Linked DNA regions of Aliamphritea hakodatensis. Each later gene encodes a partner of the first gene's protein in a complex. Links are inferred from orthologs where the notes say so. Each region holds a gene or a part of one and is shown in the gene's direction. Other genes may lie near its edges. The genes, in order: metK and groL.

The links.
Region 2: the proteins of metK (region 1) and groL are in contact, whole or in part, in a cryo-EM structure (PDB 8P4O), measured with the Escherichia coli proteins. The link is inferred for Aliamphritea hakodatensis from one-to-one orthologs.

What each region holds. Positions count from the first base shown.
Region 1 is NZ_AP025281.1:4,842,192-4,849,705, forward strand. The notes cover bases 1,967-4,757. They hold metK (methionine adenosyltransferase), read left to right. Parts: upstream 1,967-2,662; coding sequence 2,663-3,853; downstream 3,854-4,757. Other genes in these bases: tkt (transketolase), read right to left, coding at 1,967-2,309; PCI15_RS21975 (16S rRNA (uracil(1498)-N(3))-methyltransferase), read left to right, coding at 3,990-4,727. Also shown: PCI15_RS21960 (glyceraldehyde 3-phosphate dehydrogenase NAD-binding domain-containing protein), read right to left, coding at 1-254; more of tkt, read right to left, coding at 315-1,966; gshB (glutathione synthase), read left to right, coding at 4,871-5,830; PCI15_RS21985 (energy transducer TonB), read left to right, coding at 5,881-6,822; PCI15_RS21990 (YqgE/AlgH family protein), read left to right, coding at 6,939-7,514. UniProt on the Escherichia coli protein: Catalyzes the formation of S-adenosylmethionine (AdoMet) from methionine and ATP.
Region 2 is NZ_AP025281.1:1,318,072-1,325,727, forward strand. Bases 2,871-5,803 are described here. They hold groL (chaperonin GroEL), read left to right. Parts: upstream 2,871-3,478; coding sequence 3,479-5,128; downstream 5,129-5,803. Other genes in these bases: PCI15_RS06035 (FxsA family protein), read left to right, coding at 2,871-2,884; PCI15_RS06040 (co-chaperone GroES), read left to right, coding at 3,125-3,418; PCI15_RS06050 (hypothetical protein), read left to right, coding at 5,211-5,411. Outside these bases: hisD (histidinol dehydrogenase), read left to right, coding at 1-153; PCI15_RS06025 (2-hydroxyacid dehydrogenase), read left to right, coding at 248-1,177; PCI15_RS06030 (SDR family oxidoreductase), read right to left, coding at 1,241-2,002; more of PCI15_RS06035, read left to right, coding at 2,399-2,870; PCI15_RS06055 (hypothetical protein), read left to right, coding at 6,719-7,033; PCI15_RS06060 (hypothetical protein), read left to right, coding at 7,037-7,600; PCI15_RS06065 (hypothetical protein), read left to right, coding at 7,631-7,656.

The sequences.
Region 1 (7,514 bases):
CCTTCCGGTTCAGGCTCGTTCAGCACCCGGATAGCATCGCCATTGATCAGCAGGTTCTCACCATCATGATCCACCGGCGCCGGGAAGCGCCCGTGGGTCGTATCATAACGGGTCAGATAACAGACGGTCTCAATATCTGATAATTCATTCAGCGCAACCACATGCAACTGATCACGGTAGCCGGACTCATAAATTGCCCGCAGCACACTCTGACCGATGCGCCCGTAACCATTGATTGCCACTCTGTATGTCATTAACAGCCCGCCATAATCAAAAACGGCCAGTCAAAAGACCGGCCGTTATCGTGTCAGTAATTAAAGTACTGACTTAACTTTCTCAACTACATTTTCGACAGTGAAGCCGAACAGCTTGAACAGCTCGCCTGCAGGGGCAGACTCACCAAAGCTGGTCATACCGACGATCGCGCCGTTCAGACCTACATACTTGTACCAGTAATCGGCCTGTGCCGCTTCAACCGCAACACGGGCTGAAACCGCTGCCGGCAGAACCGCTTCACGGTATGCTGCATCCTGCTTATCAAAGACATCAGTGGCAGGCATAGATACAACGCGTACCTGCTTACCTTCAGCTTCCAGTGCAGCCGCTGCATCCATCGCCAGACCCACTTCAGAACCGGTCGCGATCAGAATCGCATCAGGGGTACCCTGAGTGTCACGCAGGATGTAACCACCCCGTGCCACATTCGCCAGCTGTTCAGCAGAACGGGCCTGATGAGGCAGATTCTGACGGGAGAAGATCATAGCTGTAGGACCGTCGTTACGCTCCAGTGCAGACTTCCATGCCACCGCAGACTCAACCGCATCACACGGACGCCAGGTGCTCATATTCGGGGTATGACGCAGGTTAGCAATCTGTTCGATTGGCTGGTGCGTCGGACCGTCTTCACCCAGACCGATAGAATCGTGCGTGTAAACGTGGATAGCACGCTGCTTCATCAGTGCCGCCATACGCAGCGCATTACGGGCATATTCCATGAAGACCAGGAAAGTCGCGCCGTAAGGAATGAAACCGCCGTGCAGGGCGATACCGTTCATGATGGCAGACATACCGAATTCACGTACGCCGTAGAACAGGTAGTTACCGGATGCATCATCTTTGGTCACGCCTTTACAGCCAGACCACAGAGTCAGGTTGGAACCGGCCAGGTCAGCAGAGCCGCCCATCAGTTCAGGCAGTAACGGACCAAATGCATTCAGTGTATTCTGAGACGCTTTACGGCTGGCGATGGTTTCGCCTTTATCCTGCAGCTGCTGGATAACTTCATCCGCCTGCGCAGAGAAGTCAGCCGGCAGTTCACCGCTGTAACGGCGAATCAGTTCACGGGCCAGCTCCGGATATGCCTTGCTGTACGCAGCAAAGCTTTCGTTCCAGTCATTTTCAGCATTCTGACCGGCTTCCAGCGCACTCCACTGGGCATAAATATCTTCAGGGATTACAAAAGAGTCGTGTTCCCAACCCAGTTCTTTACGGGCCAGTGCGATTTCTTCTTCACCCAGAGGCGCACCGTGGCAATCCTCTTTACCCTGTTTGTTTGGAGAACCGAAACCGATAATGGTCTTGCAGCAGATCAGGGTAGGCTGTTCAGTATTTTCATTCGCAGCTTCAATCGCAGCACGGATCTGATCGTGGTCATGGCCGTCAACATTCGGAATAACCTGCCAGCCGTATGACTCAAAACGCTTCGGCGTATCGTCAGTGAACCAACCTTCAACTTCACCGTCGATAGAAATGCCGTTGTCATCGTAGAAGGCCACCAGCTTACCCAGACCCAGCGTACCGGCCAGTGAGCATGCTTCGTGAGAAATACCTTCCATCAGGCAGCCATCACCCAGGAAAGTATAAGTATTGTGATCAATGATCTCGTGATCTTCACGGTTAAACTGCGCTGCCAGAGATTTCTCAGCAATCGCAAAACCTACCGCATTAGTGATGCCCTGACCCAGTGGGCCAGTGGTGGTTTCAACACCTGGCGCATAGCCATATTCCGGGTGACCTGCCGTTTTAGAATGCAGCTGCCGGAAATTTTTGATGTCATCGATAGAAAGGTCGTAACCGGTCAGGTGCAACAGGCTGTAAATCAGCATGGAGCCATGACCATTAGACAGGACGAAACGGTCGCGATCCATCCAGTGCGGGTTGGACGGATTGTGTACCATGAAATCATTCCACAGTACTTCGGCGATATCTGCCATACCCATTGGCGCACCAGGGTGGCCAGATTTAGCTTGCTGTACAGCATCCATGCTCAGTGCACGGATTGCATTCGCCAGTTCTCTACGCGAGGACATTCATTCACTCCGGGGTTGAAACCCTAGTTGAGGTTGAAATATTTGAAATACACTGATGCCACCACAGGCGACGTCAACAAAAGTGGCGGTATTTTCGCTCAACCGGCAGGCAGCTTCAAACCTATTTCGAGTAAAATTCATAAAATTGAGCCAAATTCATGATGAATTGCGAAAAAAACCTCTCAAACAGAGATATTCCCCATGCATTCGGGCCACAAGATCATTAAACTATCCGCCAATTTATTTATCTCATCCCCGATGGTCAGACCCCCACAGAGTCAGCGACCCCACCGCCCAGCCATAAGCCAGGTACATGCCGGGGAACTTAAAAGTTTTGAGGACTCCTGAACGCCATGAGCGAATATAGCCTGTTTACCTCTGAATCCGTCTCTGAAGGTCACCCGGATAAAATTGCCGATCAGATTTCCGATGCGGTACTGGATGCCATTATTGCCGAAGACAAATACGCCCGGGTTGCCTGTGAAACACTGGTTAAAACCGGTGTAGCAATTGTCTCCGGTGAAGTCAGCACTTCTGCCTGGGTTGATCTGGAAGACCTGGTACGCGGTGTCATCAACGACATCGGTTACACTTCATCTGAAGTAGGCTTCGACGGCAACACCTGTGGTGTGATGAACATCATCGGTAAGCAGTCCGTAGACATCGCGCAGGGCGTGGACCGCTCCAAGCCTGAAGATCAGGGCGCCGGTGACCAGGGCCTGATGTTTGGTTATGCCAGCAACGAAACCGACGTGCTGATGCCAGCACCAATCTGCTACGCACACCGTCTGGTTGAGCGTCAGGCTGAAGCCCGCAAGTCAGGCTTACTGCCATGGTTACGTCCGGACGCCAAGAGCCAGGTAACCTTCCGTTATGAAAACGGCCAGCCTTCCGGCATTGATGCGGTGGTTCTGTCTACCCAGCACGACCCGGATATCTCAATGGCTGATCTGCAGGAAGCGGTGATGGAACTGATCATCAAGCACACCCTGCCGGCAGAATGGATTGATGCCAGCACCAAGTTCCACATCAACCCGACCGGTAAATTCGTGATTGGTGGCCCGGTAGGCGACTGCGGTCTGACCGGCCGTAAGATTATCGTTGATACCTACGGCGGCATGGCCCGTCACGGTGGTGGCGCATTCTCCGGTAAGGACCCGTCAAAAGTAGACCGTTCAGCCGCGTACGCCGGCCGTTACGTTGCCAAGAACATCGTTGCTGCCGGCCTGGCAGACAAGTGTGAAATTCAGGTGTCTTACGCCATCGGCGTTGCTGAGCCAACTTCAGTTTCAATTAACACCTTCGGCACCGGCAAGATCAGTGACGAAAAGATCATCGAACTGGTACGCCAGCACTTCGATCTGCGCCCGCATGCCATTACCCGTATGCTGGACCTGCTGCATCCGATGTACCGTCAGACAGCGGCCTACGGTCACTTCGGTAAGAACCCGTTTGAAATGACGGTAAAAGACGAAACATTTACCGCGTACAGCTGGGAAAAAACCGATAAAGCTGACGCGCTGCGCGCCGACGCCGGTCTGTAATAACCGCTGACAGCCAGACACGCTTGATAAGCACATAAAAAAGCATCTGCCCTCAGCAGATGCTTTTTTTTCGCCTGCCAAACCCGCTATTATTCCCGTCACCGATAATCACCGACAGATCAGGCCAGAAACCGCCATGAGAATCCCCCGTTTTTACGAAGATCAGCCCCTGACAGACGGCCAGGAGGTTCAGCTCAGCGATGCGGTTGTACAGCATGTCGCCCGCGCACTGCGTATGCGACCGGATGATCAGCTCACCCTGTTCAACGGCGATGGTAATGAATATCACGCCCGTCTGAGCGACGTTGCCAAACGTAAAGTCAGCGCCCGGATCGAATCCGTCAGTCAGCCTGCCCGTATTTCTCCCCTGAATATTCAGATCGGCCAGAGCCTGTCCCGGGGTGAACGGATGGACTATGCCATTCAGAAAGCCACAGAACTGGGCATGACCGGCATGACACCGCTATTTTCGGAACGCTGTGAAGTCAAACTCAACAATGAACGTCAGGACAAACGCCTGCGCCACTGGCAGCAAATTGCGATCAGCGCCTGCGAACAGAGCCTGCGCTGTGATATACCGGCTATTGAGGCACCGCAAACTCTCAGCGACTGGATCAACAATGCAGAGGCCAATCTGAAACTGGTACTGCATCACCATACAGAACAGCCACTGGAAACCCTGCAGCCACCGGGCTCAGTTGCCCTGCTCGTCGGCCCGGAAGGCGGCCTCAGCGAAGCAGAGGTAGAACAGGCGCTGGCAGCCGGATTCAAACCCGTCGCATTCGGCCCCCGGGTATTTCGCACCGAAACCGCACCGGTAGCAGCATTATCTGTGCTGCAGTTCCTGTGGGGCGATTTGGGCAATAAATTCTGAACCCAGAGTGACAGATGTTTTCTATAACTCTGTATGGCACAGTCACCTGTAGCCAAGTAAACTCTGCAATAACGTATCCAGCCACACCGGAATGACGCGTGTTACTCCGGCCACCTGCGGCTCACCAACTACCAGGTTATCGAATGACTATTAAAATCGGCATCGTGATGGACCCTATTGAGGACATCAGCTTTAAAAAAGACAGTTCTCTGGCCATGCTCTGGGCAGCGCAGCGTAAAGGCTGGGAAATCTGGTACATGGAACAGCAGGATCTGTACCTGCGGGACGGCAAGGTGCTGGCCAGAATGGCCCCGATGACCGTCGCCATGGACCCGGATAACTTTTTCCAGCGCGGTGAATATCAGATTCAGGAAGTCTCTGCTCTGGACGCCGTTCTGATGCGCAAAGACCCGCCGTTCGATAACGAATTTATTTACACCACCCACTTGCTGGAAATCGCTGCAGCCGCCGGCGACACACTGATGGTCAACCGGCCACAGGCGCTGCGTGATTACAACGAAAAAATCTTCGCGACACACTTCCCGGAGTGCTGCCCGCCGGTACTGGTGACCCGCCGGGATGACCTGTTACGTGAATTCCATGCCGAATACAAAGACGTTATTTTCAAACCGCTGGACGGCATGGGCGGTACCTCAATCTTCCGCATTCAGGAAGAAGGGGTCAACCTGGGGGTCATTATCGAAACCCTGACCAAATTCGGCACAGAAACCATCATGGCGCAGAAATATCTGCCGGAAATTGTCGATGGCGATAAGCGTATTCTGCTGGTCGACGGCGAACCGGTTCCCTATGGTCTGTCCCGGATCCCCACCGGCGGAGAAGTGCGCGGTAACCTGGCTGCCGGCGGTGTTGGCGTAGGCCGGGCCCTGACAGAACGGGAACTGTGGATCGCAAAACAAGTAGGCCCCACCCTGAAAGAACAGGGTATTCTGTTTGCCGGTCTCGATGTTATTGGTGACTACCTGACCGAAGTAAACGTGACCAGTCCAACATGTATCCGCGAACTGGACGAACAGTTTGGTCTGGATATCGGTATGCAACTGATGGACGTCGTCGAAGCTAAACTGGCTGCCCGGAAATAAGGTCACCTGATGCCGGTCTTCCCCCACCCGCAACCGGCAGAGCACAGCCTATGAGCAATGCTCTGCAATCCCCTGTCTCCTCCGGTGACCGTCTTGGCTTCACAATATTCATGGCAGTCGCCATTCATGCCGTCGCGATTCTTGGCATCAGTTTCTCACTGCCGGACGTCAGTGAAATCCCGCAGACACTGGAAGTCACCCTGGCCAACTTCAACAGCGAAGACGCACCGGAAGATGCGGACTTTATCGCTCAGAATAATCAGGCAGGCAGCGGTCAGTTGGAAGAAAAGCAATTACCCACTACCCGGGAAAAGGCTGAATTTCAGGCAGATGATATACAGGACGTCAGCTCCCGTCTGGCCGTGGATAACCGCCAACTGACACCTGACGAAATGTCGGCGATTGACACCGCGCTGGCTGAAATAGACGGCATCAGCCAACAGCAACAGAGCAACAGCCAGCACGAAGTAATCACCACTCTGGCCAGACAGCAGCAACAGGCGGCACCACAAAGTCAGGCGAAACAACAGCAGAAAAAGTCCTCAGCATCCGTGCCCGGTAATACCGACACGATCCTGACCCGCAGCCTGGAGATCGCCAGTCTGGAAGCCCAGCTAGCGTTGCAGCAACAGGCCTATGCACAACGTCCCCGGGTTAAATGGATGACCTCCGCCAGCACGCTGAGCCACAAAGATGCGGAATACCTCTACAACTGGAAACGCCGGATCGAAGCGGTTGGCAACCTGAACTACCCTGCGCAGTCACATCAGTACGGCAGCCTGATATTGTTAGTTGCCATTAAACCCGACGGCACTGTCAAAGATATTCAGGTTCGGCGCTCATCCGGAAGCTCCCTGCTGGACAATGCCGCTGTTCAGATTGTCAAACTGGCCTCCCCCTTCCAGCCATTCCCGGAAGAAATGCGCCAGACCACCGATATTCTGGAAATAATTCGTACCTGGAAATTTGAGAAAACCACCCGGGTGTACTAGTCCTAGTACTAAGGTCATAACAAATGATCTGAGTGCCGGGGGTTAAACAACCCGCTTTACACAGCAATGCTGCTTTTGCATCAGCCAGAACCAGCGGCCGAAAAGGAGCCAATATTATGTCCTTACCGCCTGACTCCGACACACCCGGCAACCATCAGGAAAGCATGTGCCTGCGGGACCACTTTCTGATCTCAATGCCGCACATGCATGATGGCAACTTTGCCCAAAGCCTCACCTATATCTGTGATCACAATGAACACGGCGCCATGGGCATTATCATTAACCGTCCGCTGGACCTCAGCTTTCAGGCGCTTCTCAGCCACCTGGAGATTGAAGCCGACCATGAAGCCAGTGCACAGCCGGTGTATGCCGGCGGCCCGGTACAGACCGACAAAGGCTTTGTCCTGCATCTGACCGGTGACCGGGAATGGTCGTCCTCCTACGATGTCAGCGACCGGGTCAGCATCACCAGCTCACTCGACATCCTTGAAGACCTTGCCAACAGCAAACAGCAGATCCCCAGCCTGGTTGCTCTGGGCTACGCTGGCTGGGGTGCCGGTCAGTTGGAAGACGAAATCCGCCAGAATGCCTGGTTAAGTTGCCCGGCAAATTTAGATATACTGTTCCATATGCCTGCCGAGCAACGGCTACATGCCGCCGCTGCAAGTCTCGGTGTGAATCTTGATCTTATG
Region 2 (7,656 bases), 3.5 Mb from region 1 along the record:
CCACTGGGGGTGTATGACTTCCAGAAACGTTCATCTCTGATTATGTTCTCTGAAGAGGGGGCGTCAGAAATGGGTAAGGTCGCATCTGTGCTCGCCCGTGGTGAAAGCCTGACGGCACACGCCCGGTCGGCAGAGTATCGGATCAAAGACTGATCCCGCCCTATCGTTTATAAAAAAGCCCGGTACTGTTACCGGGCTTTTTTTTGTTTTACAGTGGCCTTTCACAAGGCTCAGACGGCAGGACATTATGAAGGTAGTATTTTATGCCCGTGGTGAAGATTTTTCAGACTGGTTGCCCTCTGTAACAGAATTGTTACCCGGTGCAGACTGCCGGTTATGGTCGGAGACAGAAATGCCGGACTGGCAGGCAGACTATGCGCTGGTCTGGCAGCCACCGCAGGCGCTGTTTGAACGTCATACCCAGCTTAAAGCCATCATTAATCTCGGTGCCGGTGTGGATAAGTTACTGGCGTTACCGGGGCTGCCGGAAGGTGTGCCGGTGCTGAAATTACGGGACGCCGGTATGGCCACCTGGATGACCGATTACGTGCGGTACGGCTTACTGCATTTCAGCCGGGACTTTGATGCCTATCAGCGCCAGCAGCGCCGCAGTGTCTGGCAGCCGGAAAAAATTGATGCCCGCAGTAACTGGCCTGTGGGCATTCTGGGCATGGGAGCGATTGGTTCTCAGGTTGCCCGGCGACTGTCCGATGATGGCTATATCGTGCGGGGCTGGAGCCGCACAGAAAAAGTGGTTGCCGGGGTGGAAAGTTTTACCGGGCAGGATGCTTTGTCTGCATTTTTACGGGGCACCCGGGTACTCGTAAACCTGTTGCCTTCAAGCCCCCATACTCAGGGGCTGGTAAACGGCCCGGTGCTGGAACAGTTGTTACCGGAGGCGGTTGTGATTAACGTCGGCAGGGGAGAAGTGGTTGATTCCCCGGCCCTGATAGATTCGCTGCGTAAGCAGCGTCTGCGGGGGGCAATGCTGGATGTCTTTGAGTACGAACCTCTGTCACAGGATTCTCCACTGTGGTCGATGGATAATGTCATTATCACGCCACACATCGCGGCGCCGACATCCATCAGGGATGCGATTGAGCAGGCAAAAGAGTATATCCATGCCATCGGGCTGGGGCTGCCGGTGAAAGCCGTTGACCGTACGCTGGGGTATTAACCCGGATTTCTTACAGAAAAAGCCAGCGTATAGCTGGCTTTTTTGTCTGAGCAGAAGAGCGGATCAGATGCGCAGTGCGCCATCGACCTCAATGCAGCGGCCGTTGATGTAATCGTTTTCCAGAATAAAGGCGACAGTGCTGGCGATTTCTTCCGGCTTACCCAGGCGTTTGGCAGGAATGCCGGCAGCAATTTTTTCCAGTGCTTCCGGTTTCATGCTCATTACCATCTCGGTACCGATATAACCGGGTGCAATTGACGCTGCCCGGATGTTGTAGCGGGCAAGCTCTTTCGCCCAGGTAACCGCCATTGCCTGTACGCCGGCTTTCGTCGCCGTGTAGTTGGTCTGGCCCATGTTGCCATTGCGGGAAATGGAAGAAATGTTGATGATGCAGCCTTCACAGCCAAGTTCGATCATCTTAACAGCCGCTTCACGGCCACACAGGAAGGTACCGGTCAGGTTGACATCCATGACCAGATTCCAGTTATCCAGGCTCATTTTGCTGACGACTTTACCGTCTTTCACTTTAATGAACAGCCCGTCGCGGGTGATACCGGCATTGTTGACCAGACCGTGAATGGCGCCAAAATCCTGCGCAATGTCATCAAACAGTTCGGTAACGGCGTCTTCTTCGGCGATATTAGCAATGTAACCCCGGGCTTCAGTACCCAGTTCCATGCACAGGCCGATGGTTTCATCCAGACCTTGCTGATCAAGGTCAACCAGTGCAAGTCTGGCACCTTTTGCTGCAACCTGAAGTGCCATGGCGCGGCCAAGGCCTCGGCCGCCTCCGGTGATAACAATGACTTTATCTTTTAATTCCATCTGCGGACTACCTTAAATGATGTTGTGTTTTTGTTTTTATATGTGCAGTGCAACAAAGTTTTCTAAAAGTTATACCGCAAATGCGTAAAAGTCCATGCCTTCCTTGATTAAATTTATAAATCTATTTTATATCAATTAGTTATGATTATTGTTGTTGTTTGTTGATAGTGCTTTTTGTCGGGTTTGTTGCGCGGCGCAAAAAATATAACGTACTGACAGCATATTTTATGCTGCAGGTTTGTCGGTTTTGTTCAGGTGCAGGCAGGGTAACCCGTTCAGGACGGAATGGTCGCGAAATATGAACAATCATAGTAGCCTGAATCACGGGACTAAACCGGGTTTGCCGGTGTAAACTACAGGCAGTCTCAACATTGAGTTTTCTGACAGGTTTTTGTTATGCGCTTTTTATTTTTGTTGTTCATCATAGTACCGATTATTGAAATTACCCTGCTGATCAATGTCGGGCAGGCGATCGGTGCCTGGAATACAGTTGGTCTGGTGCTCTTGTCTGCGTTTATTGGCGTGAACATGCTGCGCTACCAGGGGTTCTCAACCCTGCGCCGCGCTCAGGGCAGAATGGCTACCGGTGAGATGCCGGGTCGTGAAATGGTTGAAGGGATTGTGCTGGCCGTCGGCGGCGCACTGCTACTGACCCCCGGATTTGTGACAGATGTTATCGGTTTCCTGTGTCTGATTCCGTTTACCCGCCAGCGTTTTGCCGATCTGGTATTAAGTAAAGTCACCCTGATTAATCCGGCGCAGGGGTTTCATCATCATGCCGGCCCGGGAGACTTTCACCAGGCAGATCCCCGCGATCCCCGTGATTCGTCTACTCTGCATAAGGGCGATGTGATCGACGGCGAGTACCGCCGGGAAGACTGAATCCGGGTTTACTGAAAAAATCACACTTTTTTTAATGATAAGTGTTGAAAACCGTTTTGCCGGCCCCATCTAGCTAAACATCATCATTTATTAGGTGATACAGAAGATCACTTTGTAAACATGTAAAACATGCTCTGCTTCGGTCTGAAGTTATTATTTTTCAAAGGCTTCAGAGCTAAAAGAGCGGTTTAATAACTATAAACGACTTTTTTTGATCACAAGGATCAGGAGAGATATTCAATGAAAATTCGTCCACTACACGACCGTGTTGTTGTTCGCCGTAAAGAAGAAGAAGCAACTACTGCTTCCGGTATTGTTCTGCCAGGTTCTGCAACTGAAAAGCCTAACCAGGGTGAAGTAGTTGCTGTTGGTAACGGCCGTGTAACTAACTCCGGTGAAGTTCAGGCTTTAACCGTTCAGGTTGGTGATCAGGTTATTTTCGGTCAGTACGCCGGTTCTAACGTTGTTAAAGTTGACGGTGAAGAACTGCTGGTAATGAGCGAAAGCGAAATTTTTGGTGTTCTGGAAGCGTAATTGCTGCCAGCCCCGGTAAGAATTTTTCAATCTATTTGAATTGAATACAGGATTTTCAAAATGGCTAAAGACGTATTATTTGGTAATGACGCGCGTCAGCGCATGCTGGCTGGTGTAAACATTCTGGCAGACGCAGTTAAAACTACACTGGGCCCTAAAGGCCGTAACGTTGTACTGGATAAAGCATTCGGTGCGCCAACTGTCACTAAAGACGGTGTATCTGTTGCTAAAGAAATCGAACTGAGCGACAAGTTCGAAAACATGGGTGCTCAGATGGTTAAGGAAGTTGCTTCCCAGGCCAACGACGTAGCCGGTGACGGTACTACAACTGCAACTGTTCTGGCGCAGGCGATTGTTAACGAAGGCCTGAAGTCTGTTGCTGCCGGCATGAACCCTATGGATCTGAAGCGCGGTATCGATAAAGCAGCTGCTGCGGTTGTTGAACAGCTGCAGGCGATGGCTGTGCCATGTGCAGATACTAAGTCTATCGCTCAGGTAGGTACTATCTCTGCGAACGCTGACTCTCAGGTTGGTGACATCATTGCTGAAGCAATGGAGCGTGTCGGTAAAGAAGGTGTTATCACCGTTGAAGAAGGTACCGGTCTGGAAAACGAACTGGACGTAGTAGAAGGTATGCAGTTCGACCGCGGCTACCTGTCTCCTTACTTCATCAACAACCAGGACAGCATGAGTGTTGATCTGGAAAACCCGTTCATGCTGATCGTTGACAAAAAGATCTCTAACATCCGTGATCTGCTGCCAATCCTGGAACAGGTTGCCAAGTCTTCCCGTCCGCTGCTGATCATTGCTGAAGACGTTGAAGGCGAAGCGCTGGCAACTCTGGTTGTTAACAACATGCGCGGTATCGTTAAGGTTGCTGCTGTTAAGGCGCCTGGTTTCGGTGACCGTCGTAAGGCAATGCTGGAAGACATCGCTATCCTGACCGGTGGTACTGTGATTTCAGAAGAAGTGGGTCTGAACCTGGAAGGTGCTTCTCTGGAGCAGCTGGGCCAGGCGAAGCGTGTTTCTATCACTAAAGAAAACACTACCATCGTTGACGGTGTTGGCCAGGCTGCTGCGATTGAAAGCCGTGTTCAGCAGATCCGTGCGCAGATGGAAGAAACCTCTTCTGACTACGACCGTGAAAAGCTGCAGGAGCGTGTTGCTAAGCTGGCTGGCGGTGTTGCTGTCATCAAGGTTGGTGCTGCGACTGAAGTAGAAATGAAAGAAAAGAAAGCCCGCGTTGAAGATGCTCTGCATGCAACCCGCGCTGCGGTAGAAGAAGGCGTTATCCCTGGTGGTGGTGTTGCCCTGATCCGTGCAATGGACAAGGTTGGTGAACTGAAAGGTGACAACCACGATCAGAGCGTCGGTGTGGAACTGGCTTTCCGTGCACTGGAAGCGCCACTGCGTCAGATCGTTGGAAACGCCGGTGCAGAAGGTTCTGTTATCGTTTCTAACATCCGTGAGAAGGGTGAAGGTAACTTCGGTTACAACGCGGCTTCCGGTGAATACGGCGACATGCTGGAAATGGGTATCCTGGATCCGGCTAAAGTTACCCGTTCTGCACTGCAGGCGGCAGCGTCTGTTGCGGGTCTGATGATCACCACTGAAGCGATGATCGCTGATGCACCTGCTGAAGGCGGCGCACCTGCTATGCCTGACATGGGCGGCATGGGCGGCATGGGTGGCATGGGCGGCATGATGTAATCATCCCCCGGCATCTGCCGGCTGTTAATCAGCCGGTTCGCTGAAGAATCCCCGGCGTCTGTAAGGACCCCGGGGATTTTTTATGGATACCTTAAAAGAAGGCCGTAATATAAGAGGAAAAGATAACCTCTCGAAAGTGCTGGGTAAAAAAGAAATATTTCCCTGCCGTTGGAAAACGAAAGTGCTCTTTATCTGCAGTTTATCCCAGCGGCAAACACGCTACATTGCTATACGCAATGGACATGCCGATAAAGCGGCATACCAAGATCAAAGCGGAAGCTAATCTGTTTGACCCGAGCTTTGAAACTTACTTTGAGTAACGTCTTGAATATAAGTGGAGAAATTCAGAACAGAGCAAACGGAAAACCTACGCGCTTTGGAAACGTCAGTAGAAACGCTGCCCGATGTGCAATCAGTACATCACGTTTGAGACTGGGTAGAACATCCACCATATAAAGCTTCGAAAGATGGGCAGTAGTGACAAGCTGGGTAACTTTGTATTGTAGCATCCCAGCTGTCATTGAATGTTACACAATTAAGTATGGGTTTTAAGTGTTTTTACTAGAAAGGGTTGAAAATTGGGTTGCTTGCCCAATATATAAACTCAAATAAATTAAACTCGGTTTTCAGGGCCCATCCAGCCCTGAATTGTCTCTCGGGAGAGGGGCTAAAGGACTTTGGAAAGATACAGCTTACTTCTGCAACAGCAGCAACGGCCCGCCAGCAACGTTGGCCGGACGGAGTGGGTTGTGTATGGATATTGTCCGATGTTGAGGGGGATACTAGTAATACCCTGATGCGACCGCTCTGGCTTAAGCGGTATATAAATCCAGGTTTCTATTAATCTGGGCGCCCAGATCGATAAATTGAGGCATTGGCCGATGAATTTTGATCTGACTGTTACGGTAGTTTTTGAAGTTGCACCAACGTTAATGGCACTCAGTGTCTTTCTTCAGGTGTGGTGGTCTCGAAATAAGTAACGACCATAGGCGGGGGGATACCCCCGCCGCTTTTAATCGAGTAGGAAGTTGTACTTTTCACCGCCGACTCTTAATTCAAAGAGTTTATAAAGACTTGAAGCCGTATACGGGGAAAACACGCACGTACGGTTCTTGGGAGCGGGGGGGGAGTAATGGCTGCTCCTTACTTAACATCATCGAGCCCCCGTTCTACCGAAGCACACAGTGTTTCAGGAAGCCCGTAAAGCTTAGCTTTACGGGCTTTTTTATGTGGCCCGTTTTATATTCCTACCAGCGTAAATTAGGATTTATTCCTATATCTTCATTCAGCAATCTGTTTATGTTTTGAACAATGCGCAATTGAAGCTGAGTGGAGTGCTGTTGCGTGTTTGAACAGACAGGATGGTGCGTCACAGAGTATTAACCGGCATTCGCGCATCACAATCCATTGTTTCCGGGGGGCTATCCGGAAATGTAAGGCAGGTTCTGATCTGCGCTGGTGTACCTGCCGGGTGTTTATGCCGGAGGTTGCCAGGTGTTTTGTCTGCGTTGTTCGGCATAGGAAGCTGTGGTTTCGCAAGGTCAGTAGAAATGACCGTCAGATTATGCATATACCCAAGGGAGTGAGTATATGAAAGCTAAGCATGGTAACGCTTTTTTAGCAGGCCTGTTATTGATGGCATTGTCTGCACAGGCACACACGTCTGCAAATGTTGTTGGATTCACTGGCTCAGTTAAGGGGAGTGTTGATTCTTACTCAGAGGGTCGGCCAGATAAAGTTGCTGCAAATTTATTAGTTGCAGCAGGAACATTGGGGCAGATTGCTAATAAAGTTCCTATTGCATCAGGCGAAAGTATTGTTGGTGGCAACGGTTATAAAGCTCGGGATGAAACTGGTTTTTGTCACGAAGAGTACTTGCAAGCATTAATCATAAACAGGGCATAAACCATGGCTAAGCAGGTAAAACTTAAGCGTGGTCTATATGCTGACTGTATGAGAATGTCATTTTTTCTTTTCCCTTTGATATTTGTTCTTATTTCGGACATGGGGCGTCGCTATTGGTCACTGAACGATGAAATATTGCCGTTCAGCCAGTTGGAAAAAACATCCGGTTATTTATATGTAACCAAGCGTTCCAGAGGCTCAAGAGGGTTCAGAGGAACCCAGATCGGTGTTCGTTCAGAACATGGAAAAACCTGTTGTTTTCGGGTTGTTACAAGCTGGATCCCTGAGAGCAAAGAAGGCCGAAAGGTAGATGTTTACTGGCAACGCTCAGCTAATCTTCTGGCCCGGTTAAATGACCAGAAATATGTATTACATATGGATGTATATAAAGATGACGGTACTTTGGATTATCCTGGAGTGCGTTATAAATCGTCCTTAGAACGGTATAAAGAAGCGTATTTAGAGGAAGAGTACCCGGCCCTTGGCTGGTACGGCTTTGCTGTGCTGGTGATTGTGATGGGGTATTTTATGCACCGTGCCTTTAAACGAAGGCACGGGCTGATGTAACTGAAATGAATCGAAAGGGAGTTTTGATTTATGTTTACACAGGTTATTAAAGCAGG